DNA from 3 places in the Rhodococcus qingshengii JCM 15477 genome. Region 3 is predicted to be linked to each of the others. Evidence: riboswitches for the same ligand, from Rfam matches in the RefSeq annotation. Region 3 holds a riboswitch; each other region holds the start of a gene.

Region 1 (3,229 bases), 330 kb from region 3:
GGTGCTGCCGACGTAGGTGACCAGTCCCGGCATCACGGCGACCGAACTCGGATCCCGGCCGGCTCGCTCGATTCTCGATTTCACGTCCGCGTAGTAGGCCTGTGCGCTGGGTAAGTCGTAGGCAACCGAATAGATTGCCTCGGCGCGACGCGCCGCCAGATCGCGACCCTGCTCGGACGCCCCGGCCTGAAACAAAACCGGTCTGCCCTGCGGGGATCGAGGAACCGTCAACGGGCCGTCGACACGAAAATGCTTGCCGTCGTGATCGATGCGAGAAATCTTGCCTGCGTCGGCAAAACGTCCCGCCCGGTCGAGGATCAGCGCGTCTTCCGACCACGAATCCCACAATGCGAGGGCCACTTCGACAAATTCGTCGGCTCGTTCATATCGGGAGGCGTGATCGGGCATCGCCTCGAGTCCGTGGTTGCGCGCCTCCTGGTCGAACATCGAGGTCACGACGTTCCAGCCGGCCCGTCCGCCGCTGATGTGGTCGAGCGAGGCCAACAGTCGTGCCGCGTGGAATGGCGTGTAGAAAGTGGTGGAAATGGTGGTCACCAGGCCGATGTCCGCTGTCGCTCGTGCCATGGCAGTCAATGCGGTGATCGGCTCGAGAAACCACGACGCACCCGACTCGGGTTCGCGAACACTGTGACCGTCAGCGAAGAAGACGGCGTCCAGCTTGCCGCGTTCGGCGATCTGGGCGAGCGACTCGTAATACGTGATGTCGCCGAGACTTTCGACCGGTGAGTCGCGATGACGCCATGCCGCACTGTGATGTCCGCACCCGAGCAGGAACGCACCTATCCGCAGCTGTGCGCCCATCAGTTCTTGACGAGTCCGCCGTCGACAACCAGGTTCTGACCGGTCACGGCCCGTGACCATGGTGAGGCGAAAAAGAGTGCAGCGTCGGCAAATTCGTCCGGCGTGGTGACTCGGCGCAGGGGAGTGCTTGCCGCGATCATGTCGAAGACGGCTTCCGGTGTTGCGGCGCTCGCATCGGTGGTGCGGAGCAAGCCGCCCGAGACCATGTTGACTGTGATCCCGTCCGGACCGAGGTCGGCGGACAGCGTCCGTGTCAGTGCCAACAGTGCGGCCTTGGCAGCGGTGTAGTCGTGGTACGGAACTACCGGATTCTGGACCAGATTGGTTCCGACAGTGATGATTCGGCCGAAGCCGAGTTCGCGCATGCCTGGTAGCGCTGCCTGGGTGGTATTGAGTGTTCCGGCAACAGCTCCGCGTAGTTGAGAGTCGAAGTCGGCCCAGGTGATCGTGTCCGCGTTCGGCCGTGCATCGCCGTTGAACGAGAAGTCGACCAGTGCATTGTCGACCACGGTCGAGATCGGTGCGTCGAATCTCTCGCGTGCAGCGGAGAACAACTGGTCGACGGAACTGCGGTCCGTCACGTCCGCCTGGACTGCGAAGGTGCGATCCTCACCCAGTTCGGCGACCAGGGCCTCGGCGGCATCGCGGCTCTTGTTGTAGTTCACGATTACGCGGGCGCCCGAGCGGGAGAATGCTCGGCTCAGTGCGGCGCCGAGCCCGCGGGCGCCACCGGTGATCAGAACGATCTGCTCGTCCAGGCTGAGTGCGCGCTGAAATTGCTGTTCGGTCATGTCGACATCCCTCCGCCAGTGCTAACTGGTCAGGTTCATCGGGTCTGATCTCAGCCGACTTTTTCGGCACCCCGTGTCACCGTCCATCAGACCACGTGAGGTGAATCGTCCTGAACGCCGGGTGCGTTGTAACGGCCGGCGCGATGAGTTTTCGATCGCTCGGGAGTCGTAATTGCAAGCGAAGTGGCAACCGGCCGCTCGCCTTCGCCCCAGGAGATTCCGATGACCACCCAGCCCGTCCACAACGAAACTGTTTCCGGTAACGCCACGACGACGACACCTTCGGCCACGGCTCGCAAGCTCGGATACGTCCTGAGTGGGCTGTTCGTCGTTTTCATGCTCTTCGACGGCATCATTCACATTCTCAACCTTCAGACAGTCAAGGATGCGTCGGCTGAACTTGGGTTGCCGGACTCGCTGGCATTGACGGCTGGGGTGGTGCAACTGATCTGCCTTGCGCTGTACGTGATTCCGCAAACGTCGATACTCGGCGCGATTCTGCTCACCGGTTACCTGGGGGGAGCGGTGTTGACCAACCTTCGAGCTGAACAGCCTCTGCTGAGCACGACCCTGTTTGCCGTCTACACCGGAATCGTCATGTGGGCGGGACTGTATCTCCGGGACGAGAAGGTTCGCGAGATCATCCCGCTGCGTCGGGCCTGAAATAGGCCCCCGAGGGGGTTGCGTGGGACGCGGTGTCCCATTATGTTTGACCTCATTCAAGTCCGTCGACTGCAATCGACGGACTGGCCGTGAGGAGACACCGATGGCTCGGTCAGCGTCGATCGAAGTGGAAAAGCCGTACCACCAGGTACTGCAGACTTTGTCCGAGGGCTCAGTTGCCCGCAGTTTCGATCCCTATCTCGACATCGACTGGGATTCACCAGAGTTCGCGATCGATCCGCATGATCCGAGATGGGTGCTCTCGTCCGTGTCGGACCCCCTCGGGGCGACGCAGTGGTACCAGGATCAGTCGTTGGAGCGTCGAATCGCCATGGGAATGTGGCGTCAGGCGAACGTGACCAAGGTGGGTTCGGCCTTCGAGAGCATCTTGATCCGGGGAATGCTGCAATACATCATGGCGCTACCCAACCAGTCGCCTGAGTTCCGGTACTGCCTGCACGAGATGACCGAAGAGTGCAATCACATCCAGATGTTCCAGGAACTCGTCAATCGCATGGACATCGACGTGCCGGGTATGCGTCCGATGTTCCGGCGACTGTCGCCGATCATCGGAGTGCTGGGAGCAAAGTTCCCGGTCATCTTCTTCATCGGCATTCTGGCTGGTGAAGAACCGATCGACCACTTCCAGAAGGATCTCATCCGTGAGGGTAAGGACACGCCGCCGGCGATGCTCCGCACCATGGAGATCCACATCGCCGAAGAAGCGAGACACATCTCGTTTGCTCACGAGTTCCTGCGCAATCACGTCCCCAGACTCAGTCGTACGAGTCGAGCCATCACATCGGTCGCCTTCCCCGGCGCGATGCGTTGGCTTGCGGGTGAAATCATGTCACCGCCAAAGGAATTCGCCGAAGAATTCGGAATCCCGGACGAGGTGATGAAGAGCGCCTTCTGGGGGAGCCCGCATTCACGCCGCATCCTGGGTAACTACT
Region 2 (3,229 bases), 2.7 Mb from region 3:
GTAGGACGGCGTCGCAGCCCAACTCCATGGCAAGGGTGGCGTCGCTGGCCGTTCCGATTCCGGCGTCGAGGATGACGGGCACGCCGGCGCGCTCGACGATCATCTCGATATTGTGCGGATTCGCGATACCCAGCCCTGTCCCGATGGGTGAACCGAGCGGCATGACTGCCGCGCAGCCGACCTCTTCGAGGCGAAGCGCCAGCACCGGATCGTCCGTCGTGTACGGCAGGACGGTGAATCCGTCGTCCACCAATTGTTCTGCGGCGGAGACGAGTTCGATTGCGTCGGGCAGCAGAGTCCGCTCGTCGGCGATGACTTCGAGTTTGACCCAGTTCGTCTCGAGCGCTTCGCGTGCCAACTGCGCCGTCAGGACCGCTTCGGCGGCGCCCCGACACCCGGCGGTGTTCGGCAACGGTTCGATTCCGAGGCGACGAAGCAGGTCCAGAACGCCGGTGCCGCCGGCCGCGTCGACTCGCCGCATCGCGACGGTGGTCAGTTCGGTACCGGAGGCGACAAGCGCTTCCTCGAGGACCGCAAGGTTGGCGGCGCCGCCTGTCCCCGTGATGAGCCGGGAACCGAAACTGCGGCCCGCGATAGTGAGAAGGTCCTGCTCAGCCACCCTGCACCGCCGTGAGGATCTCGATTTCCCAACCACGTCCGACGGATTCGTCCCAACGCCCGCGAGGAAAGAGCGCACCGTCGACGGCCACGGCGATGCCTTTGCTCGGCAACTCGAGGTGCGTCAGAAGTTCGGTCACCGTGACTGCTCGATCGAACTCGAGATCTTCGCCGTTGACGGTGATCCCGATCGGGACCTGCTCACTCATGAATTTTCCTTAGCTACTGCGAACCGCTCGGGTTCGGTTCCTTTTACCTCGACCAAAGATGTGCCGTTCAGCAACGCGACCGTCGCATCGGCGGTGACGGGCGTCAGCAGGACCCCGTTGCGGCCGTGCCCGGTGGAGACGACAACACGATCGGACACGCGCCCGATCAACGGCAGGTTGTCCGGCGTCATGGGACGCAGACCTGCCGCGCACTCGTACAGTTCGTATTCGCCGATCGCCGGCATCAGTGCCTCGGCGTCGTTGATCAGGTCCCGTACGCCGGCCATCGTGACCTGTGTATCCTCACCAGACTCGTATTGTGTTGCGCCGACGACGATTCCGTCACCGCGCGGGACGAGGTAGGCGGGCCGCCCGTGGACGCTTCCGCGGATGGTGCGGCTGGGCGCCGGGGTGACTCCAGGCCTACTGCGCAAGCGAAGGATTTCGCCCTTGACCGGGCGTACCGGTAGCCCGGGCCACAGCTTGGGTGACGCGATACCGGCGGTGAGCACTATCTGATCGGTATCGAGTTCGGCGAGGTCGTCGACGGCCCGCGCGATCAATTCGACGCCGGATTCCGCACAGGCCTTCTGCAACGCCGCCAGCAGAAGTCTGTTGTCGACGGCGGACTCACCAACAGCCATCAACCCCGACCGGATGCCCCGGCCCAGCATCGGTTCGAGTTCACGGATGCGCGCGCGACCGAGAACTTCGAGTTCGTGCCCCTGCGAGCTCACCCACTCGGCGATGGTCTGCAGGTCCTGCGCGTCGGCAGTGTCGAGTGCAACCGTCAGCGAGCTGTCCGCGGTGAAGACCGATTGCCCGAATTTTCCGAGCTCCTCACCGAACGTCGGCCACCGTTCCAGGGACGCTGCACCGATTGTCAACGCGGTTTCTTCACCCGGCCAGCCTTCGGAAAGCGGGGCAAGCATTCCGCCCGCCACCCACGAAGCACCTGATCCAATGGACGGGTCGTACAACCGAACGGCCCACCCGTCGCGGGCTGCTCGCCACGCGATAGCGAGACCGATGACACCGCCGCCGACAACCGACACCGTACGAGCGTGTGTACTCACGAAACTCCACCTCCACTTCCTGCGCCGGCATGATCCGGGTCAGGTCTGACGGTCGGGATCTGGTCGCGATCCCCTCTCAGCCCTACGAACCTCGCAGTCACGACAAAAAGTGACGACGACGTTTCAGGACTCCCGTGTCGAACCTTGCTCCCTAGAGGCTACCGTTTGCTCCGTGCACCCCACACATCCCAGTAACGACATCGACCGGCGCGAGCGCCTGGCAGCAGCACGGCTGTACCTGTGCACCGACGCGCGCCGCGAGAAAGGCGACCTCGCGCAGTTCGCCGAGGCAGCATTGTCCGGCGGAGTCGACATCATCCAATTGCGTGACAAAGGCTCTGCCGGTGAGCGCGAGTTCGGCCCGCTCGAGGCCAAGGACGAACTGGTGGCGCTGGGCATTCTCGCGACCGCAGCGCGACGCCACGGCGCATTGTTGGCCGTCAACGATCGCGCGGATCTCGCGATGGCTTCCGGCGCCGACATCCTCCACCTCGGCCAGAACGACATTCCCGTCCCCTACGCGCGAACCGTTGTCGGTGAAGACGTAGTCATCGGCCGTTCGACGAGCAGTCGCGCGCAGGCGAGTCTGGCCGCCATCGAAGAGGGCGTCGACTACTTCTGTACCGGGCCGGTCTGGGCGACACCGACCAAACCGAATCGAAGTGCGTCCGGTTTGGAACTGGTTCGATCGACCGCCGACGCCGCACCGCCGCGGCCCTGGTTCGCGATCGGCGGCATCGACGAGGAACGTCTGCCAGAGCTGCTCGATGCCGGCGCCACGCGCATCGTCGTCGTGCGTGCAATCACGCAAGCATCGGACCCCCAGGCGGCCGCGCAACGCCTCGCCGCAGCCGTCGCTGGGCGCTGAAAGCCGGTAACTGGCGTTCGTCAAGTGTTTGCCGGGCGATTTCCGCACAGTTACGGGTCAGCACGCCTGACTCGAATTGTGAACGGAAGTTGTCCGATCAGACAACAAACTCCCAGTTCCTAGGTGCGATTGGATGTCCGAAAAGTCGGATTAAGTGATCTTGCTCACAGTTGCTCCGATTGCGTGTCACATCCCATTCGGTTTGTTGTAGTTTACCTCCAGTTACTAACTGAACCTAGGAGCACTAAATGGGATCCCTCGACACCGGCTCGCTCAGCACCGAATCGCTCGAAGACCTGAACCTCGGCAAGATCAGCGAGCTGCTCAAGCTCGGCATCACCGCGGTCAGCTTCATCACGGCGCTGAACTCGCTCAGCTGAGCCTCGTTTCGGTCGACGACCGAAACACCGAAGGGCCGGACTCCCGCGGAGTCCGGCCCTTCTGCTGTGAATGAACTG
Region 3 (3,229 bases):
CGTGGGGTCGACGTTCAGGGTTCCGAAATTGCCGAATACATAAGGTAATTCGGTCGCGTGGCCCGCGCCGATCCGCGCCGCCTTGAGCATCGGCGTCGCGTGATCGAAGCGGTAGACCCACGTAGGGGAATGCCTGCAGTGCGCGTCGGCGATCCACAGGGTCGGCATGCGAAACGCCGCGTCCCGTGAAAGCGCCAGCGCACCACTCGGTTTCGCATGGTCAGGGTAAGCCGACATGATCTCGGCAAGTTTGGTCGCCGAGATGTCGGGGTGATCGTCGGCCAGTAATTGGAGCATTGCCTCGACGGACTGCGCACTCACCGGCATCAGCGGAGACTTCATGAACTTGAAGATCGACGCCTCGTCCTTGTTGGAACCGATGATCAGTGGGATTCGGTGCGCGTAACCCTTCTGGAAAGCCGCAACCGGGTAGTGCGGCACCAGATCGCGATCGACAACGGGTGCCATCGCCAAAGTTCCCGGAATCCGGGTCGGAATTTCGTTGACCAAATCATCGCTTGCCTTGACGAGCAGTTCCAGATCCGTGGTCAGCAGATCGCCTGCGTCTTCGGGGTCGATCGAGAGCAGTTCGAGAAACCGCTCTGCAACGGTCTTGGCGCGCTCGGCCCCGTAGACGGAGGTCGCGGGCGGACTCTGGGCAATCGCACGATGGAACAGACCTTCGGCGCTCGGACAGGTCATGAGCGTCGTGATGGATCCTGCGCCGGAGGACTCCCCGAACACGGTCACCGCACTCGGGTCACCACCGAAGGCGTCGATGTTGTCTCGAACCCATTCGAGTGCCGCAATCTGGTCTCGCAGACCACAGTTCGATTCGAAAACAGTATCCGCGGTGGAGAATGCAGACAGGTCCAGGAATCCGAGTGCGCCGACGCGATAGTTGAAGGAGACGAGAACGACGTCACCGGTTTCAGCCAGATGACGGCCGTCGTAGATCGTTTGGGCGGCGGATCCGAGGCAGTAGGCGCCGCCGTGAATCCACACCATCACCGGTCGCGGCGTGCCGTCGGGTCGCGGGGCCCAGACGTTGATCGACAGGCAGTCCTCGTCGATTTTGAAGGCCCGATCGATCGGAACCGCCGGACTCTGGCCTTGCGGCGCGATCGGCCCGAACTCACGACAGTCGCGCACCCCGTCCCACGACTGTGCGGGTTGCGGCGCTCGGAACCTCCGCTCACCCACCGGCGCCGCTGCGTAGGGCATGCCCTTCCACGCGAATACACCGCCATCCGGATACCCGCGGGCTTCTCCGCCTCGCGCCCGGATCACCAGAGTTCCGTCCTCGCCGAGATTTGGTCGAACGTCGGTCTCCATGTCTGAATCCCCTCCCGACCCGCGCGTGTGGCAATCAAGACCAAACCTACCAATCTCGGACGGGTGTGCGCCGAGTACACAACCCCTCGGTGTTAAGGTCGCCTAGTTCTGACACGGGGTGCTCCGCATGGGCGGGGCTGAGAACACACCCGGGAACCTGATCAGGTAATGCTGACGAAGGGATGTCATGGCTACTACGCAGCCTGCATACAATTCTGCCGAAAACTCGGTGGCCACAGCGCCGTCGACGGATCGGTTCACAGATCGACTCTGGGCCGAGACGAAGGCCCTCCGCGAGTCGATCGACTCACTGGAGTTCCTCCGCCGCCTCGGCGACGGAACATTGCCTCTCGACGCGTTCCGCACGTACATCGAGCAGGACAAGCTTTATCTCGAGGGATATTCGAAAGCGTTGTCCCTGGTCGCGGCCCACGCCCCGGATCCGCAGTCCGCGGGCTTCTGGTCGAATTCCGCGTCGACGGCAGCGACAGTGGAATCTGCGCTTCACGACGGACTTCTCACCGGTGGAATTCTTCCAGCGGGATCGGGAAGGCTCGAGCATTCGCAGGCCTGCCTGGGATACGTCTCGTATCTGACGGCGACTGCAGCAACTGCGCCTTACCCGGTCTCCGCCGCGGCAGTACTCCCCTGCTTCTGGATCTACGCCGAGGTCGGCCGCGATCTTGCCGCTTCAGCGCGCGAGGTACTCGACGCCGATCCGTCGCATCCGTACGCACAGTGGGTCACGACCTACGACGCACCCGAATTCCACGAGTCGGTGGCGCAGGCCCGCGTGCTGGTCGATGCTGCGGCCGAAGCTGCCACCGAGACAGAGCGTGAGGCGATGAGTGAAGCATTCCGCATCGCCAGCCGCTATGAGCTGATGTTCTGGGATTCCGCACTCCACCAGCAGCCTTGGCCGGCGTCGTGATGTCGTTTGCGGCGCTGCGCCGCACGCTTGCCACGTCTGCCGCGATCGCAGCCGCGTTCACAGTTCTGACCGGATGCGCCTCTGACACCGGCTCTTCCGACGGGACCATTCGGTTCGCACTCGACTGGACACCGAACACGAACCACACCGGTTTGTACGTAGCACTCCAAGAGGGCTACTTCGAGGACGCCGGCCTGGACGTCTCGATCCTGCCGTACAACAACACCTCGCCCGACACCCTGGTCGATGCCGGCAATGCCGAGTTCGGCATCAGCACACAGAGTCAGGCCACGTTCGCCCGTGCAGCCGGCGCCGCCACGACATCCGTCATCGCGCCACTTCAGCACCGCGCCACCGGCATCGGCGTGAAGGCGGATCGTGCGGACATCACGCGCCCACGTGATCTCGACGGGAAGACGTACGCCGGGTTCGGCGATCCCGGCGAAGTCGAAACGCTGCAGCAGATCATCCGCAACGACGGCGGGACCGGGAACTTCACGACGGTCACGCTCGGAACTTCCGCGTACGAAGCCGTGTACTCGGGCCAGGCAGACTTCACCGTCTCCTACTTTGCTTGGGAAGGCCTCGAAGCGGAGCGAAACGGAACTCCGATGCGGTACTTCCAGTACACCGATTACGGCTTCCCCGATGCATATTCGATCGTGATCAACGGCAACCAGCAGTGGTTGAAGGACCATCCCGACGAGGCACGCAAGTTCGTCAAAGCCGTTCAGCGCGGATATCAGACTGCTGCCGACAACCCGGACCAGGCCGCGCAGGATCTCATCGACGCGAACCCCGGAGCATTCACCGACGAAGACCTCGTGCGTGAGAGTCAGCGGATGCTCGCCGCCGACTACATGAAAGACGCCAACGGCGTTGTGGGCGCCCAGAATCTCGAAACCTGGTCGGGCTACTCGGGATTCCTCTTCGAGAACGGATTGCTCGCCGGACCCGACGGGA

The links. Region 3 has a riboswitch for thiamine pyrophosphate ahead of M0639_RS19370 (TenA family protein). Riboswitches for the same ligand answer to the same signal wherever they lie in the genome.
Region 1: another riboswitch for thiamine pyrophosphate. It lies ahead of M0639_RS17915 (3-oxoacyl-ACP reductase); the one in region 3 lies ahead of M0639_RS19370 (TenA family protein).
Region 2: another riboswitch for thiamine pyrophosphate. It lies ahead of thiO (glycine oxidase ThiO); the one in region 3 lies ahead of M0639_RS19370 (TenA family protein).

The regions. Positions count from the first base shown of each region.
Region 1 is NZ_CP096563.1:3,937,039-3,940,267, reverse strand. Features, by position in the region: gene M0639_RS17920 (LLM class flavin-dependent oxidoreductase) at 1-822, opposite strand, end outside; gene M0639_RS17915 (3-oxoacyl-ACP reductase) at 822-1,613, opposite strand; TPP riboswitch at 1,604-1,697, opposite strand; gene M0639_RS17910 (DoxX family protein) at 1,836-2,276, shown strand; gene M0639_RS17905 (AurF N-oxygenase family protein) at 2,380-3,229, shown strand, end outside.
Region 2 is NZ_CP096563.1:1,593,073-1,596,301, reverse strand. Features, by position in the region: gene thiG (thiazole synthase) at 1-619, opposite strand, end outside; gene thiS (sulfur carrier protein ThiS) at 612-827, opposite strand; gene thiO (glycine oxidase ThiO) at 824-1,903, opposite strand; TPP riboswitch at 1,903-2,049, opposite strand; gene thiE (thiamine phosphate synthase) at 2,076-2,771, shown strand; gene M0639_RS34930 (hypothetical protein) at 3,020-3,151, shown strand.
Region 3 is NZ_CP096563.1:4,263,426-4,266,654, forward strand. Features, by position in the region: gene M0639_RS19365 (carboxylesterase/lipase family protein) at 1-1,335, opposite strand, end outside; TPP riboswitch at 1,440-1,535, shown strand; gene M0639_RS19370 (TenA family protein) at 1,523-2,266, shown strand; gene M0639_RS19375 (ABC transporter substrate-binding protein) at 2,266-3,229, shown strand, end outside.